One region of the Clostridium hominis genome, then DNA from elsewhere that is predicted to be linked to it. Evidence: predicted binding sites of a transcription regulator. Region 1 holds the regulator's gene; the other holds the start of a gene.

Region 1 (10,082 bases):
AGATGATTCTGTAAGACCGGTATGTGCGTTGGCTCCAGGTGTTTTAGGAATAACAGGAGTTGAAACAGGGGAGATAGTTAAATCTTTAGTAGATAGAATAAAGCCAAGTTTAGTTATTTGTGTAGATGCTCTAGGTGCTAGAAAGCTTGAAAGAGTTAATAGAACTATACAAATAGGAGATACAGGAATTTCACCAGGTGCTGGAGTTGGAAACCATAGAATGCAGATAAATGAAGAAAGTTTAGGCTGTAAAGTAATAGCAGTAGGAGTTCCAACAGTGGTTCATGCAGCGACTATTGTTAATGATGCAATGGATTTATTATTAGATGATCTTATAAGTAAGTCACAAACAGGAAAAGATTTTTATAATATGTTAAATTCAGTAGATCGTGCAGAGAAAAATGCTCTTATTAGAGAAGTATTAACTCCTTTTGTTGGAGAGCTTATGGTTACACCTAAAGATGTAGATTTAGTAGTAGAGAATTTAGCTAAAGTTGTAGCTAATGGAATAAATATAGCTATACAACCAGATATGGAATTAGAAGATATAAATAAATTTTTGAATTAGTCTATTGGTGAATGATTATGTTAATCCTCCCATATACATAAAGTGTAAGGGGGGATTTTACTTTGAGAAGATATGAAGTAAGAAATAATAGACCTGTGAATAGAAAGAAAATCAATATTGGATATATAGTATTGCTAATTATAGTAATATTTTTTTCTTATAGATTTTTTACGGTAATAAATAGGAGAAGTGAACGAGGTAGCTTACCTTATGTACAACTTTTAAATTTTTCAATGCCAGTAGTTGAAGTACAAGCTTATGATGAGGGAGTGTATATGGAGAATAAATTAGATTTAAAGGAAGTTGTGATAGAAACATTAGGTTTAAAAAATATAAATACCTATGGAATTATAAGTAATGAAGTAAAATTTTTTAAGAATATTAAAATAGACAGAGACTTTAGTATAGCTGAAAGTGTAAGCAAACCTATTTTGCCATTTTTTTCACCTTTTGAAGTAAGTGAAAATAGTGTTATAAGAGTTACAGATGAGGATTTAGCACAATTAGATCAAGTCAGCGAAGCATATGATCCCAATTTAAAATCTGTTTTAGAAGGTAAAAACTTAAAAGTATTAATATATAATACCCATAGCCAAGAAGGCTACTATGAATCAAAGACAGGACCAGATGATGATAGATTTAGAAGTGCAAATGAGGATATAAATGTTATGGGAGCGGCTTCGGTACTAACAAAGGAGCTAGAAGAAGGGTATGGCATAACAGTTATCCAGGATAAAACTATTCATGATAATAATTATAATCTTTGTTATGACTTATCAGGTGAAACATTACAACGATATTTAAATGAGTATGGGGATTTCGATCTTATAATAGATTTTCATAGAGATTCGGCAACAGATAGATCAACGGTAGTAGCAAATATGAATGGACAAAACTTAGCACGAATGATGTTTGTTACGGCTGAGAATAGTACTAATTTAGAAGCTAATACTAATCTTGCAAATGAGTTAGCAGATATATCAGATGGTTTATTTCCTGGACTTGTTAGAGATAAAAGAATTCTTCAATATTCCCCAGGAGGGATAAATGGATTTAATATGAGCTTTAGCGACAAAAGTGTAGTGTGGGAAGTTGGGACAACTATGAATACTTCTGTTGAAGCTAAGCTTACAGCTAAATATATAGCAAGAATTATAGCAGAGTATTTAAAAGATAAATAAGTAAAGTTAGAGTTAAAAATAAATATTTTTTTGTTTTGTATTAATAATTATGTAAAACCCTCATATACATATAGAGGTAGGGAGGGATATTTGCATGGAAAGATATTTTTCAAACAATTTTAATATTAATAGACGTGCTCCTATAAATAATTTTAGAGCAAGAGGAAAAACAAAATTTAATATTGGATATGTAGTTATGATTCTTATAGTTATATTTTTGGCGATTAGAGCTTTTAATGTTATAAATAGCTATAGTGAAAGAGGGGCTTTACCTTATGTTCAATTATTAAATTTTTCTATGCCGCTAGTTGAGACAACGGTATATGATGAGAGTGTTCATTATGAGAGTAAATTAACATTAAAGAAAGTTATAGGCGAAACGTTAGGTTTAACTAAAATTAGTACGTCTAGTATTATAGAAAATGAAATAAGCTTATTTAAAAATATAGGAAATCTAGAAGTGGCAAGTAAATCAAAAATACCATTTTTATCACGATATGAAGTAAGTGAAAATAGTATAGCGAAGGTTACTGAGGAGGAATTAGAGCAACTAAATGGAGTTAGTGAAGCTTTTGATCCAAATTTAAAGGCTATATTAGAACCGTTAAATCTTAAAGTTTTAATATATCATACGCACAGCCATGAAGGGTATTCAGAAATAGGCGCGGATGCTAGATGGAATACTGACAACGAAGATATTAATGTAATGGGTGTTGGAGATGTTTTAGCTAAAGAGTTAGAAGAAGGTTACGGAATAACTGTTGTTCATGATAAGACTATTCATGATAATAATTACACTGTATGTTATGATAGATCACAAGAAACTCTTCAGAGTTATTTAAATGAATATGGAGACTTTGATTTAATAATAGACTTGCACAGGGATTCTGTTGAGGATAAAAATCTTGTAACAGCTAATATTAATGGACAAGACCTGGCAAGAATAATGTTTGTAACAAGCGTGAATAGTAGTAGATTACAAGCTAATACAGATTTAGCAAATGGATTGGCTGGAATTACTAACAGTTTATTTCCAGGGCTTATGAGAAATAAAGATATATTCCATTATGATATTGGTGGAATAAATGGATTTAATATGAGCTTAAGTGATAATATTGTTGTTTGGGAAGTAGGAGCAAATGTAAATTCATCCATCGAGGCTAAACGTTCAGCGAAATATATGGCAAGAATAATAGCAGAATATTTTAAAGAATAAAAAGAACTGAATAAAATGATGAAAAAGTGAGCATCCTTATAGCTAGTAAGCTAGGGGGTGCTTTTTTATGAAAAAGTATTTAATTTTTTGCGTAATAGCTATATTTATTATAATAAGTGTAATAAAAATCAATATAATCAATACAGAAATATTATCTCCAGTAGGAAATTTTCAAGATAACTTTAATAAAATAAATGAAGAGTTTGGTGAAGACTTTTCAGAATTTATTATGGATAAATCTCCAGTAAAAATTTATTTAGGAGAAGAGGGAGATAGTTCTGCTACAGTGAAAATAAATAAAAAAGAAATTAGTTTAACGAAAAACAATCCGTTTTTGAAAATTTTTAATCCTGTAATAAATTTTTTTGAAAATAGCTATAAGAAAATAGAAGAAAAATTTATTAAAAAAACAGATAGTGATAAACCTGTTAATGAAGAGGAAAGCAATAGTGAATTGGAAAATGTAGTTGATGATTTTATTAATTCTTTAGAAAGTGAATAATATTTAAAACAATTACACAGTAATAAATTATAGTTATAACCCATTATTCTTGACACCTCCTCGGTGATGTATGTTATAATTTAGCTTGATTTAAATAAATGGGGGTGAAAAAGCTGCTTTATTGTTTAAAGTAGTTAAGATATATGCAAAGTAATAGACAATCAAAGATAAGAAACTTCTCAATAGTAGCACATATAGACCATGGTAAATCGACATTAGCAGATAGACTATTAGAGATTACTGGAACCCTTACTCAAAGAGAAATGGAAGAACAAGTTCTTGATAATATGGAGATCGAAAGGGAAAGAGGAATCACTATCAAGTCTCAAGCAGCAAGACTAGTTTATAGACGTCCAAGTGGTGAGGAATACATATTAAACCTTATTGATACTCCAGGTCACGTAGACTTTACATATGAGGTTTCAAGAAGTTTAGCAGCTTGTGAAGGAGCTGTATTAGTTGTAGATGCAACTCAAGGAATACAAGCTCAAACTTTAGCTAATTGCTATTTAGCACTAGATAATGATCTTGAAATAGCACCAGTAATAAATAAAGTTGACTTAGCATCAGCAAGACCAGATGAAGTTAAACAAGAAATTGAAGATGTTATAGGGATAGAAGCTCATGATGCGCCTATGATATCTGCAAAAACAGGTTTAAATGTTGCAGATGTTTTAGAAACAATAGTAGAAAAAGTTCCAGCGCCTACTGGAGATGAGGAAGCACCTTTAAAGTGTTTAGTATTTGATTCATACTATGATAGTTATAAAGGTGTTGTGTGTTATGTAAGAGTAATTGATGGTAAAGTTAAACCAGGTACAAAGATTAAGCTTATGAACACAAATAAAGTTTATGATGTAACAGAAGTTGGAGTATTCACTCCAAGATTATTACCTATTGGAGAATTGATGGCTGGAGATGTTGGATATATAACGGCTTCAATTAAAAATGTAGCAGACGCTAGAGTTGGTGATACTATAACAGAAGCTGATAGACCAACAGAAAAAGCTTTACCGGGGTATAAAAAAGCTGTACCGATGGTTTACTCAGGTATATATCCAGTAGATGGAGCTAAATATGATGAATTAAAAGAAGCATTAGAAAAACTACAAATAAATGATGCTGCTTTAGATTTTGAACCAGAAACATCAATAGCGTTAGGGTTTGGATTTAGATGTGGATTCTTAGGATTACTTCATATGGAAATAATTCAAGAAAGAATAGAAAGAGAATTCAATTTAGATATTATTACAACAGCACCATCTGTTATATATAAAGTTATTAAGACTGATGGAGAGTTAATAGAACTTACAAATCCAACAAACTTACCAGAACCGACGGAAATAGATTACATGGAAGAACCAGTAGTTAAAGCTAATATAATATCACCAACTGATTATGTTGGTGCTATAATGGATTTATGTCAAGAAAGAAGAGGAACTTTCATAGACATGCAATATCTAGAAGAGACAAGAGTTTCTATAGCATATGATATTCCATTAAATGAAATAGTTTATGACTTCTTTGATACATTAAAGTCAAGAACAAGAGGATATGCATCTTTTGATTATGAATTAAAAGGATATGCAAGAACTGAACTTGTTAAACTTGATATATTATTAAATGGAGATGTAGTAGATGCTTTATCTATGATTGTTCCAAAAGAAAGAGCTTACCATAAAGGTAGAGGTATAGCGGAAAAGTTAAAGGAAATAATCCCAAGACAAATGTTTGAAGTGCCAATTCAGGCTGCTGTGGGGTCTAAGGTTATAGCAAGAGAAACTGTTAAGGCTATGAGAAAAGACGTTCTTGCTAAATGTTATGGTGGAGATATATCAAGAAAGAAGAAGCTTCTTGAAAAGCAAAAAGAAGGTAAGAAGAGAATGAGACAGGTAGGTTCTGTTGAAGTTCCACAAGAAGCATTTATGGCTGTATTAAAAGTAGATTAATATATAACAAGGAGCTGTTGCCAAATTGCACAGCTCCTTCTTTCTTTATCTATAAAAAATATCTTCTATATATTTATAAAGATCTGTCAAATCAATAGAGTCTGCAATACTTTTTAAAAGAGAAACTTTTTTATAATCATCCATTTCAATATGATCTGGAATAGTAGGATTTAACCTGTAATAGTTTTGCATAAATAATTCTTTGCAGTATATATCCTCAACTAAACTAGAGCCTTCTAGAAGAATAGTTAAAATAGGAGATTTAATCATTTTAAATGGATTAAAGGCCCATTGAATAATACCCCATTTAGAGGTGTTAGATGTTATTTTATTAGGATAATCACCGGTACCTATAGAGAGTATTCGTAGTTGACTAGAACTTTTTATACAATCCAGTTTACTTAGCGCAAAGAAAGAAGCTATAGGAGTTGGATTATTAACAACTACACCACCATCGATAAACCCTTTATGTGCTGGAAAGTATGTAGGGGCAGCAGAGCTAGCGAGAGCAGCATCTATGACAGAAAATTCAGAGGTTTCATTATTAGTTAAATTATTAAAAAAAACAGGCTCCCAGGAATTTGATGTTAATCCAGTAGTACTAAAGGTTGGAATAAATACATAAGGATCTAGATCTTTTAGCTTTAAATCTTCAGGAAAAGAGGCTTTTAATTCTTTTAATAAGTTTTTATGACTAAATTTAGGAATTAAAAGATTCGGTCTTCTTTTGGAAAATATCTTTTTTACGTTATCTTCATTATAAAGATTATCTACTATATATGCATTTCTAGAGTAAGCTAATGAGAGGGCAATTAAGGCGCCAGTAGAGGTGCCAGCAAATAAATCTATGTCGTCTAATAATGTGGGGAATTTTTGAATTATTCTGAGAAGTATTCTAGTAGAAAGAGCACCTTTTATCCCACCACCGTCAAAAGATAGGATTTTAAAATTCTTCAATTAATATTTACTCCTTAAAATTTATATATATTATTTTATTCAGAGAATTTTTATATGATAATTTAAATAGAAAAAATTATAAAAGATGAAAGAGATGAAAAAAATGAAAGAAATTAGTTTATACATACATATTCCGTTTTGTAAGCAGAAATGCTTTTATTGTGATTTTCCTTCTTATTCAGGTAAAGAAAGGTTTAAGGAAGATTATGTTAATGCACTTATTAAAGAAATTGAAATGAGAGCTAGTGGTTATATAATTAAAACTATTTTTATTGGAGGAGGAACACCGTCATATTTAGAAGTAGACCAAATAGAGAGGTTATTAGCTGCGATTAAAAACCTGAATCTACATAAAGATATTGAATTTAGCATGGAATGTAATCCGGGAGTTCTTTTTAAAGATAAATTAGTTGCTATGAAAAATGGTGGTGTTAATAGAATAAGCTTTGGATTACAATCAACAAAAGATTCTTTATTAAAAGAAGTAGGTCGTATTCATAGTTATGAAGAATTTTTAGAAAATTTCAATTTAGCAAGGGAAGTAGGCTTTAAAAATATAAATGTAGATATAATGTATGGGCTACCAAATCAAACTGTGGAAGATTGGAAAAATACATTAGAAACTATATGTGAGATAAAGCCAGATCATATATCGGCATATAGCTTAATAATAGAGGAAGGAACGGTTTTTTATAATTTATATGAAAAAGGATTATTAAAACTTCCTACTGAAGAGATGGAAAGAAGAATGGATAGCCTAACAAAGTCTATTTTAAAAGAATATGGATATCATCAGTATGAAATATCTAATTATAGTTTAGAAGGAAAAGAGTGTGAACATAATAAGGTTTATTGGCAGCTTAAGGATTATATAGGTTTAGGAACTGCTTCAAGTTCGTATATAAATGGTGTAAGAATTAAAAATATTGATGATATTGAAGAATATATAAGTAGAATTAATTCAGGTTTAGAAATTTATGAAGAGGAATATAAAAATTCACAAGATGATGAAATAGAAGAGTTTATATTTATGGGATTAAGAATGAATATAGGGATAGATGTTAAGGAATTTGAGGAAAGATTTAATAAACCTATAGATAGTATATATGCGAAAGTCTTAGAGAAAAATATTAAAAGTGGCTTATTAAAAAGAGAAGATAATAGAATATACTTAACACCAAGAGGAATGGACTTCTCCAATAATGTAATGGCAGAGTTTATATTGGATAAATGATAAAATGCTAAGTAAATTAAAGAAATATAAAGAAAAAAAGAGATAAACTTGGAAAAATAAAAACTTACAAAAAATATTCTGAAAATTTAACGTAATATCAAATTGACAAAAAAACTAAATAAGAATATATTGATAATGTAGTCATTAGCACTCGGTATTAATGAGTGCTAACAATGGGAGTGATGTAATGGCTATTGATGAAAGAAAAATAAGAATATTACAAGCCATCATTAATGACTATATTATGACAGGTGAACCTGTTGGATCAAGAACTATAGCTAAGAAGTATGACCTAGGAGTAGGATCTGCAACTATTAGGAATGAGATGGCGGATTTAGAAGAAATGGGTTATTTAGAGCAACCCCATACATCTTCAGGTAGAATACCTTCTAGTAAGGGATATAGACTATATGTTGATGGATTGATGGAAAAAGCTCAGTTAAGTAAAGAGGAAGAATTAAAGATTAAGGAATATATAATTAATTCTGCTATGTATGAAGTAGATAAATTATTAAAGGAAGCCTGCTTATTACTTTCTGAACTTACAAATTTAACATGTATAGTGCAAACACCTTCTATGAAGAGAAGCTATATTAAATCTATTCAGCTTATAAAAATAGATGAATCAAACTTAATTTCAGTTATTGTTACAGATAGTGGAGTTATTAAAAATCATAGAATTAAAATTAGCAATATGCCACCTAGTGATAAGTTATCTAGAATTAATGAAGTTTTAAATAGCAAATTAAAAAATTTAACAATTGAAGCTATTAATCTAGAAGTTATTAATGAACTAAAAAAGGAATTGGCAGGATTTGATGATTTATTTAATGCTATACTACCAGCGTTATATGAAAGTTTAAATAGCAGTGATAAGGAAGGATTAGTAGTAGAGGGTACTACAAATCTATTTAATTATCCTGAATATAACGATATTGAAAAAGCTAAAGAGATGATTCAACTTATAAGTAATAAAGATTGTGTAATAGAGTTGTTAGAGCCAGATGGTGATATAACTGTAAGAATTGGTGATGAAAATTATATTCCCGAAGCAAAAGAGTGCTCTGTAATAACTGCAGAGTATACATTAGGTGGAAGAGCAATAGGAAGTATAGGGCTTATAGGACCTAGAAGAATTAATTATTCTAAGGTGCTTTCTATAATGGCTCAGGTAATGAAGGAATTAAATAAAAGTCTTAAAAATCAAAGTCTTGATTAATGATTGTTGAGGTGTAGTAATGGAAGAGAAAAGAGAGTTAGAACAAGATGAAGTTCTTGAAGAGGTTAAAGATGAAGAGACTACTGAAGAAGTAGTTGAGGAAGTAGAAGACACTACAGAAGAAGTAGTGGAAGAAAGTGATGAAGAGGATACATTATCTATGGTAAGAAAGTTAAAAGATGAGAAGAAGAAACTTGATAATGAGCTTAATACATTAAAAGATAGACTTATGAGACTATCAGCTGAGTATGATAATTTTAGAAAAAGAACAAGCAAAGAAAAAGAGGGTATTTATACTGATGCGTGTGTTGATGTATTAAAGGAATTAGTGCCTGTTTTAGATAATCTTGAAAGAGCTATATCTGTAGATGGTAATGTTGAAGATCTTAAAAAAGGTATAGAGATGACTATAAAAGGATTCAAAACATCTTTAGAAAAATTAGGTGTTGAGGAAATAGATACTACTTCAGGATTTGATCCAAATTTCCATCAAGCAATTCAAGTTGTTGAAGATGAGAATTTAAAAACTAATGATGTTGCACAAGTATATCAAAAAGGATATAAAAGAGGCGAAAAATTAATAAGAGTCTCAATGGTGACAGTTGCTAAATAGCAATTTTAAAATGATAAAATAGCAAATAAGATTTTAAATTATAGATAGATTTCGAGGAGGAAATTATTATGGGAAAAATTATAGGTATTGACTTAGGTACAACAAATTCATGTGTAGCTGTTATGGAAGGTGGAGAACCAGTAGTTATTGCTAACTCTGAAGGTTCAAGAACTACTCCATCAGTGGTATCTTTTCAAGCAGGTGGAGAAAGATTAGTAGGTCAAGTTGCTAAAAGACAAGCAATTACAAACCCAGATCATACAATAATATCAATAAAAAGAGAAATGGGAACAGACCACAAAACTAAGATAGATGATAAAGTTTATTCACCACAAGAAATATCAGCAATGGTGCTTCAAAAAATCAAAGCTGATGCAGAGGCTTACTTAGGTGAAACAGTAACTCAAGCAGTTATCACTGTTCCTGCATATTTTAATGATGCTGAAAGACAAGCAACAAAAGATGCAGGAAGAATAGCTGGTTTAGAAGTTTTAAGAATAATAAACGAACCAACAGCTGCAGCTTTAGCTTACGGTTTAGACAAAACTGAGCATAATGAAAAAATATTCGTATATGACCTTGGTGGAGGTACTTTCGACGTATCTATTCTTGAATTAGGTGATGGAGTATTCGAAGTATTATC
Region 2 (10,082 bases), on a different contig from region 1:
TTCTTAAAACCAAAAGGTATTAATACATGTCTTCTACATAAATTTTCTGTAACTAAATTTAACGTTTTATTATCAAATTTAATACTATTCAAATCTATCTTTTCTATTCCTGTTTGAGTTTCGATAGCTTCAATTATATCTTCTTCACTAATTATCCTACTCTCTACTAATACCTCTCCAAGCTTCTTCCCTAAAACTCTTTGAGATTTTAAAGCCTCTTGTAATTGATATATTGTTATTTTCCCGGCATCAACTAATATATCACCTAACCTACGTTTTTCACCTAACGCCATCAAATACCTCCTAAATACTTATTTCACTTCTATTTATATTTAACTGTTATTATTAATTACTAAAATAACGCCAAGTAATACTCTATTAATCTACTTCCATAAGCTGAAGCTATTATTCCCCCTATAGCTAAATATGGTCCAAAAGCTATCTCGGCTTTTCTATCTTTCAGTTTTAATATTAATATAATTGCCCCTACTAATCCTCCAAATATGAAAGCTAAAAATATAGTAACTATTATTCCTTTAATACCTACAAATAATCCACATATAAGTGCTATATCTATATCACCTTCACCCATTCCTCCAGTTAAAGTAACTATAGCCCATATGACACCAAATCCTATAGCTGCTCCTGCAAGATTGGTCCAAGGAATATTTTTAGTAATTATCCATTCAGCTATTAGAAATATAATTCCACTTACTACTCCAAAAACAACTGTTGAATTGAATACATATTTTGTTTCAAAATCAATAAATCCTATTACTATCATTAATGAAGCAAAAATTATAAACTTAAAAAACTCAAAGTTCAATCCATAGTTCAAGTAAATTACTACATATAATAAAGCATTTAATATTTCTACTAATGGATATTTAATACTTATTTTTTCTTTACAAGCTCTACATTTTCCACCTAAAAAAACATAACTTAAAACTGGAACTAAATCCTTGACTTTAAGTTCATATCCACACTTTGTGCAATGTGACGGTGGAAAGGATATAGATTCTTCCCTTGCAATTCTATATATACAAACATTCAAAAAACTTCCTATGCACAATCCAAATAATACAACAAAGAATAACTCCAAAATTTATCACCTTTTCCACAAAAGTTATTTTTTCCCTAAGTTCCCCTAAGATTATACACGTAAAAAAACATTACTTCTACGTAAAATTATTATTTGTCGATAACTTTTTTCTACAAAAATTCTTTTCTAAGTTTATTTTATTTATATTAAACTTTATATTAAACTTTATATCAAACAATGGATTTATTAACACTTTTTAGGCTTTAAATGGAAAATAGTATAAAAAAAGAAACTGCTTTACGGCAGTTTCTTTAAAAACTCTTAACTATAAACTTTTAATTATTAACTAATTTTAGTACATTCCGTCCATTCCACCCATTCCTGGTGCTGGCATTGCAGGTTCTTTTGCTGGAATATCAACAACTGCAGCTTCAGTTGTTAGGAATGTAGATGCTACTGACGCAGCATTTTGAAGTGCTGATCTTGTAACCTTAGTTGGATCAACTATACCAGCTTTAATCATATTTACATATTCACCATGTAAAGCATCGTATCCAATTCCATTTTCGCTATTCTTAACTTTATCTACTATAACAGAAGCTTCATCTCCTGCATTTGTAGCTATTTGTCTCATTGGCTCTTCTAAAGCTCTTAAGATTATATTTATACCAACTTGAGTATCTGCAACATCTGAAGTTAATTCAGCTACTTTGTTAATTATGCTAACATAAGCAGTTCCTCCACCTGATACTATACCTTCTTCAACAGCTGCCTTTGTAGCTGCTAAAGCATCTTCAATTCTAAGCTTTCTTTCTTTTAATTCAGTTTCTGTAGCTGCACCAACTTTTATTACAGCAACTCCACCAGCAAGCTTAGCTAATCTCTCTTGTAATTTTTCTCTATCAAATTCTGAAGTTGTTTCTTCGATTTGAGTTTTTATTTGATTAACTCTATCTTTTATAGCATCTTTACTTCCTCTACCATTAACTACAGTAGTGTTTTCTTTTGATACTTTAACACTTTCTGCTTCTCCAAGCATTTCTAAAGTAACTTCCTTTAAGTCTCTTCCTAATTCTTCAGAAATAACTTCTCCACCAGTAAGTGTAGCTATATCTTGAAGCATTTCTTTTCTTCTATCTCCAAATCCAGGTGCTTTAACAGCTACACAGTTGAAAGTTCCTCTTAGCTTATTAACTACTAAAGTAGTCATAGCTTCCCCTTCAATATCTTCAGCTATAATTAAAAGCTTTCTTCCTGATTGAACTATTTGCTCTAATATTGGAAGTATTTCTTGTATGTTAGAAATCTTCTTATCAGTTATTAAAATAAGTGGATTATCTAAAACAGCTTCCATCTTTTCTGTATCAGTTACCATATAAGCTGATACATATCCTCTATCAAATTGCATACCTTCAACTACTTCTAGCTCAGTACCCATTGACTTAGATTCTTCAACAGTTATAACACCTTCGTTACCTACTGTTTCCATAGCATCTGCTATAAGCTTACCTATTTCATTATCTGCAGCAGATATAGCAGCAACTCTAGCAATATCTTCTTTACCATTTACAGGCTTAGAACTATTCTTAATTTCTTCTACTGCAACTTCTACAGCTTTTCTTATACCATTTCTAAGTAATATTGGATTTGCTCCTGCAGTTACGTTCTTTAGCCCTTCTCTTATAATAGCTTGAGCTAAAAGAGTAGCTGTAGTAGTACCATCTCCTGCAACATCATTAGTCTTAGTTGCAACTTCTTTAACTAATTGAGCTCCCATATTTTCATATGGATCTTCTAATTCTATTTCTCTTGCAATTGATACACCATCGTTAGTTATAAGTGGTGAACCAAATTTCTTATCTAATATTACATTTCTACCTTTAGGTCCTAAAGTAACCTTTACTGTATCAGCTAGTTTATCAACACCAGCTTGCATTGCTCTTCTTGCTTCTTCTCCAAATTGAATCATCTTTGCCATCTCTCAAATACCTCCTTATTCAACTATAGCTAAAATATCGTCTTGTTTTAATATTGTATATTCTTCTCCGCCAACCTTAACTTCTGTTCCTGCATATTTAGAATATAATACTTTATCTCCAACTTTAACTTCCATATCTATTCTCTTACCTTCATGTATAGCGCCAGGGCCTACAGCCATAACTTCTGCTTCTTGTGGTTTTTCTTTAGCTGATCCTGATAAAACTATTCCACTCTTTGTTGTAGTTTCAGCTTCTAACTTTTTAATTACTACTCTATCGCCTAATGGTTTTATATTCATTTTATTTCCTCCTAAAATATCATTCTGTTTTTAGCACTCACTATAAACGAGTGCTAATACTTTATATTTATAATATATCTTTTTAGTCTGAATCTTTCAACAATTACTTTTTATATTATTACCTTAATATGGTTAATTATTACCAGTTAGAACTATTTATTTTATTATAACTCATTTTTTCACTCATTTTTTTAATTTTTCAAATTATTGCAAAAATATAAGAGGAACTGAATTTTCAATCCCTCTTATATTATTACTCTCTTTCAAGATTTATATCTTCAAAATCATTTAATATGTTATTTTTAAGAACAGCTTTTATTGTAGTTCCATTATTAATCTTAGTAAATGCACCTCTAGCTCTAAGTGGTGGTACTATTGTTCCTGCACCATTTATACATCCACCTTCACACATCATACCTTCTATAAAGTTTCCTGGAAGTTTGCCCATCTTAGCAAGATTCATAGTCTTTTTACAATCTAATCCTGAAACTTGAACTGGTTTAAACTCAACTTTACATCCGCTATCAGATACATAATTCTTTATTGCTGCTGTAAGCCCTCCAGCCATACCAAAACCTCTTCCAAATATTGAAGCATCATTTACATTTTCATCTTCCATTTCAAAAGGATTTACATCAAAGGCTTCAAATAAAGCTAATAATTCTTCAAAAGTTAAAACATAATCTACTGCTTCACTTACTCCTAACCTAACAGCTTCTCCTTTTTTAGCAGTACATGGTCCAACGAATACTACTTTAGCATCTGGCTCCTTACTCTTTATATATCTCGCTGTAGCTACCATTGGAGATACAGTTCCTGATATTCTATCCTTTTCAGTTGAATTAGTCTTTTCTATAAAGCTTAAGAATCCTGGGCAGCAAGAGTTAGTCATATACTTATCTCCTCTTTCCATCCTCTCTACAAATTCATTACTTTCATGGACTGTTACAACATCGGCTCCTAATGCAGCTTCGACCATATCCTCAAACCCTAATGCTTTAAATGCATTTCTTATCTTACCATAATTCATAGTAGGTCCAAATTGCCCTGTAATAGCTGGTGCAACTACTGCATACATCTTTCTATGTCTTCCAAGTCTCTTAGCTACAGGAACTATTAAGCTCTTATCTGATATAGCTCCAAAAGGACATGATCTCATGCAAGAACCACAGTTAACACATATCTCTTCCTTTATCATTGCTCTTCTATCTTCTTCATTTATATCTAAGGCCCCTGTAGGACATGATCTCTTACATGGTCTCATAACTTCTGAAATAGCATCATAAGGACACGCTCTCTTACACATACCACATTCTTTACATAGCTCTTGATTTATATAAGCTCTTCCTCCAACTATAGTTATTGCTCCAAAATTGCAAGCTTCTTTGCATCTATGAGCAAGACAGTTTCTACAAGAATCTGTAACATTAAATTTATCTATTGGACATCTGTCACAAGCCGCTTCTATAATATATATAATTTGTTCATCCGGTCTTATGTCTATAAGTTCTGTATCAAAGTTGTCTCCATTTGCTAAATAACCAGCTGCAAGTTTTGCTCTCTCTAGAACAATGGCTCTTTCTTTATAAACACAACATCTATACTGGGCTTTATCGCCTTTTATAACCTCATAAGGAACTTTTTCGATACTTTCTAAAGATATTTCATCTTTTTTGGCAAGTTTAGCTACTTCGGTTAATACTTCATGTTTAAGTTTTTTTAGCTGAGTTTCAAATTGAAACATAAAATCACATCCCTTCATAAATTATTATAACTCTATTATACAATATTTACCTATTTTTACTACTATTTTAAATTTTCTGATAACTTTCTCTTAACAATAAAAAACCTTGATAATCAAGGTTTTTTAAGATATAAACTAATTCATTTGCAATACTTTATGATTTTCAACAGCATAAATATAATCGTCTATATATTCACCAATTCTATCTTTTAGTAAATTTTCTACTGTTAGCTCCATTTTCCCACTTCTAATCTTCTTATATTGATTATGCATATACTGACTTACCAAAGTTAATGGAATATCAACTTGTTTTAAGTTATCTATCATTTTTTCTAAACTATAGTTAACTTCTTCTATTGGTAAGTAATATCTACATCTATCTGATAAACCATATATTCTATCAAACTTAATCTTTTCTTGAGTTCCAGAATAGTGATTTTTCCAATATCCATTATTTTTTACCATATTAAACTCTAATATTTCTCTAAATTTTGAAAGTTCAAGATTAGCATTATATTTTAATAGTTCATTTTCCATTAAGTTTAATTCAAAAGCAGCTTCTCTAAATCCATAAGTTAATGCTGGTCCAACTTTTAAAATTATAAATCCATCTTCAACCATTTCATTTAAAGATTCATCTGTTTGATAATCTGTTGAGTGAGCTTCAAATATTAGTTCTGGATAATCTCTTAAAGCTTCTGATAATTTAATAGCCTTTTCTCTATCATATTGCCATACTTGTTCACTACCAAATTCAACTCCTGGTTGAACTACAACTCCAACAACATATTGCCAAGCATCTGCTACTCCATGTCTTGCGAAAGCATTCTTAAATGTCTCTATTGTATTCACTAAATTTTCTACCTTAGTGACTGGTATCCCTTCTTCCTCTTCTTCAGCTTGTGCTCCACCTGGTATTGGAACTTCACTACCTATAACATAAACAGGATGTACACTTTCTGGATTTTCACTTAAAAGTTCTACAAATGCATCTTCTGCTACCTTACATAAAGTTGCAGCCCTTTCTGATATCAATTCATCTCCAAACACCCCATTTTCAAAATCACCTATTATAGGCATACTTGTATCTATATGAATTTTTGTAAATCCAGCTAATACATATTCTCTAATTAACGTTTTAGAGTTCTCCATAGCTTTTTCTTCACCTAATTTAGTCCATGTTAAAGGTCCTAGATGATCTCCACCTAAAATAATTCTATCCACAGGAAAATTATTTTCCTCTGCTAAATTGTGAATATATTTCATAAAATCCTTAGGAGTCATTCCTGTATATCCACCAAACTGATCAACTTGATTTGCTGTAGATTCTATCAGCAGATGCATGTCTTTATCTCTTAATCTATCCATAGCTGCTTCTATAACATATTTATTAGAAGAACATACTGAAAATATTCCTGCCTTTTCTCCACTTTTATACCTTGAAACTAATTCTTTAATCGGATGCATAATATAACCACCTCTCATATTTATTAAATATTTATTTTCTCAATACCACTCTTCAACAGGTAATTACCAGTTGTTTCATAAAATCACTATTTTATTTAATCATCTCCTTTGTAACTCATTAATAAATATTTATTAATTTTTGCAACGTATATAATAAATCTTATTATTCAAATAAAACTTATATTCTTATTTATTTAGTAATTGAACTCTATATTTAAATTTATCTCCACGAGCTACCCCTATTGTATATTCTATTAAAACATCGTGATCATAAGTAAGTCTTTCTATTCTTAAGCTTGGAGCCCCTTCAGGTATCTCTAAATATATACTTTCTAATCTTCTAGTGATTATAGGCTCAAAATACTCCTCAGCTGATGTAAGTTTTGCATTAAACTCATCTACCAATATTTCATACATAGGAATAGTTTCTAATTTATCTTTACTTAATCCAGCAAACAAGCTATATGGTAAGTAGGTTATTTCATACATCATCGGTATATCATCAGCTTTTCTTACTCTAGTAATTTTATATACAAGCTCATCATCATTTAAATTAAATATACGACTAATCCTTTCATCAACATTAACTATTTCAAATCCTATAACTTCTGAATTAGGCTTCTTTCCTAACTTCTTCATTTCTTCTGTAAATGAATAAAAAGAACTTAAATCTTGATTTAACCTTTTAGGTGATACAAAAGTACCTTTCCCATGAACTTTATATATATACCCCTCTTTTTCTAGCTGATCTAGTGCCTGACGAACTGTAGTCCTGCTAACATCATATATATCACATATCTCTCTTTCAGAAAGAATCTGTTCATGCTCTTCCATATTCTTTTCTATTTTTTCTATTAATATATTTACCAATTGCAAATATAGTGGTGTTTTTAAATTTTTATCAATACTTTTCATCTTTATCTCCCAAACTGGTAATTACTACTTAATGTTATTATAAATTATTTTCTAATATATTCCAATAAAATTTTCTGTTTTTAATAATTTTTTAAGCGACTTTTTTAGACTTTTTTCACACTCCATAATTATAAGGTAAATATATTAGAAATTTTGTCTAAAACTCAAAAAAATACAATATGCAATTATTAGACAAATTATTATCTATAATTACATATTGTTAATTAATTTCTATTTAACGGTTTTATAGCTGCTTCTAAAGAATACTTGATAATTTAAAATATTAATGATTGATATTATAACTAAGAATAATCCTGTAAACTCAATTGATATAATAGCCATACTAGCCATATACAAAACTAAACTAGCTAAGAATATTATAACAATATTGCATATCTTTATATTAGCTTGCTTTTTACCTATTATCTCTAGCATCTGTTCTTCTGATAAATCTTGATCGCCATACTTTTTAGAAAGCATATTAGAACCAATACTTGTTACAGCTTGCTTACTTACAAAATCACAAATAAATATTATAAATAATCCTAAAATTGATAGTAAGAAAAGCTGATAATTACTTACTTCTAAAGAAAGTATTACTGCTGATGCTTTAAATGTAGCAAATAAACTTACTGGAAGTAATAATACTATAGGCAACATTACTAAACTAAACATAAATGTTATTTTCAGCTTCTCTTTGAAAGACTTTCCCTTGTTTATAAATGCTGTTAAAGTAAAAGAAAAAATTAAAACTATTAATATTGCGATTAATGCTGTTATTACATACTTCATACTATGTCCTCCTTTAAATTCATTAATACCTTTTATACTCATATCTCGTCTTTATTATATAACATAATATGTATATTTGTATATTTTTTATCATTTTTTCAATATCTTTAGTAAAAGTTAATAATGGACTTTTTTCTTTTATAATTTATCTAAACAATTTATAAACATTATATATAATTACTCATAAAAAAAGCAGCCATCGCTGCTTTTTTACACTTAACTCTTAGCTATTCTAAAGTTTTATATTGTTTTCTCTAGCAAATATAAAATCATAAAAATTTATAAATATATTTGCCTATAAATCGCATTAATACTAACTTTAATCATTTTTCACTATATATAATTCTATATAAAACACTATAATTTTTTTGACGAATTTTTGACGTGGTAAATAAATAATTTTTAATTTGAATACACTATTTATTTTCAGGCTATACTCTAAATAGTATTTCTTATTTACTTTCTTCATTAATTCTCCCTAAGCTATTTTAGCTTGGAGTACAATCTAAAAAGCTCTGTGTTTATACAGAGCTTTTTTATTTAATATTTAATTTTTATATAATACTATAACTTATTAATTTAAGTTATCTATAGCATATTGTGCTTCTTCCTCTGTAAACTTTTCTCCATATTCTGAAATTAGTTGGTCGTATATTGCACTTGGAGACATAGCCATAGTCTCTTGATATGATTTTGCCTTTTTTAAAGCGTTCTCGTTCCAATCGGCTTGTACATTATCTACAGCATATTGTGCTTCTTCAGCCGTAAACTTTTCTCCATATTCTGATATTAATTGATCATATACACCTGCTTTAGACATATCCATAGTCTTACTGTATGACTCTGCTTTCTTTAATGCATTTTCATTCCAATCTACTTCTAAATTATCTATAGCATATTGAGCGGCTTCAACAGTAAACTTCTCTCCATACTCTGATGTCAACTGGTCATATACTCCTGCCTTAGACATATTCATAGTGCTAGAATATGACTTAGCTTTCTTTAAAGCAGACTTGTATTCGCTTGGAACGTTATCATCTATTTTATCCTCTACCTTTTCTTCTGGCTTTTGGTTTTGACTTAATTCTACATTAGAATTACTAGTCCCACTACTAGTTGCAATAGAATTATTATCACCAGCTCCTCCTATCGCTCCAACTAATATAAAAAACATTACTATCCAAAACCAAACTCTTTTATATATTGGTTTTTTATTTTTTGCTCCGCAGCCTGGACAAAACTTAGCCTTAGCCGCTATTTCTTTCGAGCAACTTTTACATTGTGTCATCTTTGCCATTCGACAACTCCCCTTCTTCAAATATTCGCATTATAATATTAGACGATATACATTCTATTATCAATATTTTCGACAAAGCATCTAGTATTATTACACTTTCCGACAAATTACGAACTGTTTTAATAGTATTGATAAGTTTATTGACTTATTAAAATTTAATAATGTAGCCGTTAAAGAACTTCGGAGAGATGACTGCTTAATATACCTTTAACCTTTACATAAAAAAGAGAGCCAAATACTTTAATTTCGTATTTAGCTCTCTTTTTTATTTGTGTATAAATATCTTTATTTATGCACATAATCTAAAGTGTCTTTCTATTATACATAATCCCCCTAATAAAAAAGGCTAGAGATCCAATTACGGAACCCTAGCCTTTTTCTAGTACGATTGTTCAGGTAAATCTATAATTAATTTTTTGCAATTAGTACATAAATAACACTCTATTTTGCTATCTAGTAAGTCATCAACTAACTTAATTCCATTCACAAATGGATATAAAATTGATAGTGTATTTTTCTTATTAGGTATCCATTTAGGTTGATATAT

Evidence for each region. The regulator HrcA, encoded in region 1, represses chaperone genes, less so after heat shock. The targets are predictions, from matches to a motif close to TGTTAGCACTCNNNNNNNNNGAGTGCTAACA.
Region 2: the regulator HrcA is predicted to act here: its motif matches at 3,349-3,379, upstream of groES (co-chaperone GroES).

Annotation. Positions count from the first base shown of each region.
Region 1 is NZ_JACOOO010000052.1:85,439-95,520, reverse strand. Features, by position in the region: gene gpr (GPR endopeptidase) at 1-568, shown strand, start outside; gene spoIIP (stage II sporulation protein P) at 631-1,749, shown strand; gene H8S20_RS20275 (stage II sporulation protein P) at 1,844-2,965, shown strand; gene H8S20_RS20270 (hypothetical protein) at 3,033-3,467, shown strand; gene lepA (translation elongation factor 4) at 3,611-5,416, shown strand; gene H8S20_RS20260 (patatin-like phospholipase family protein) at 5,462-6,373, opposite strand; gene hemW (radical SAM family heme chaperone HemW) at 6,477-7,607, shown strand; gene hrcA (heat-inducible transcriptional repressor HrcA) at 7,795-8,826, shown strand; gene grpE (nucleotide exchange factor GrpE) at 8,846-9,439, shown strand; gene dnaK (molecular chaperone DnaK) at 9,508-10,082, shown strand, end outside.
Region 2 is NZ_JACOOO010000044.1:4,762-14,843, reverse strand. Features, by position in the region: gene H8S20_RS18230 (GspE/PulE family protein) at 1-293, opposite strand, end outside; gene H8S20_RS18225 (prepilin peptidase) at 353-1,102, opposite strand; gene groL (chaperonin GroEL) at 1,395-3,020, opposite strand; gene groES (co-chaperone GroES) at 3,036-3,320, opposite strand; gene H8S20_RS18210 (4Fe-4S dicluster domain-containing protein) at 3,574-5,064, opposite strand; gene H8S20_RS18205 (class II D-tagatose-bisphosphate aldolase, non-catalytic subunit) at 5,200-6,531, opposite strand; gene H8S20_RS18200 (GntR family transcriptional regulator) at 6,718-7,446, opposite strand; gene H8S20_RS18195 (hypothetical protein) at 7,678-8,238, opposite strand; gene H8S20_RS18190 (Ltp family lipoprotein) at 8,813-9,535, opposite strand; gene H8S20_RS18185 (PF20097 family protein) at 9,915-10,082, opposite strand, start outside.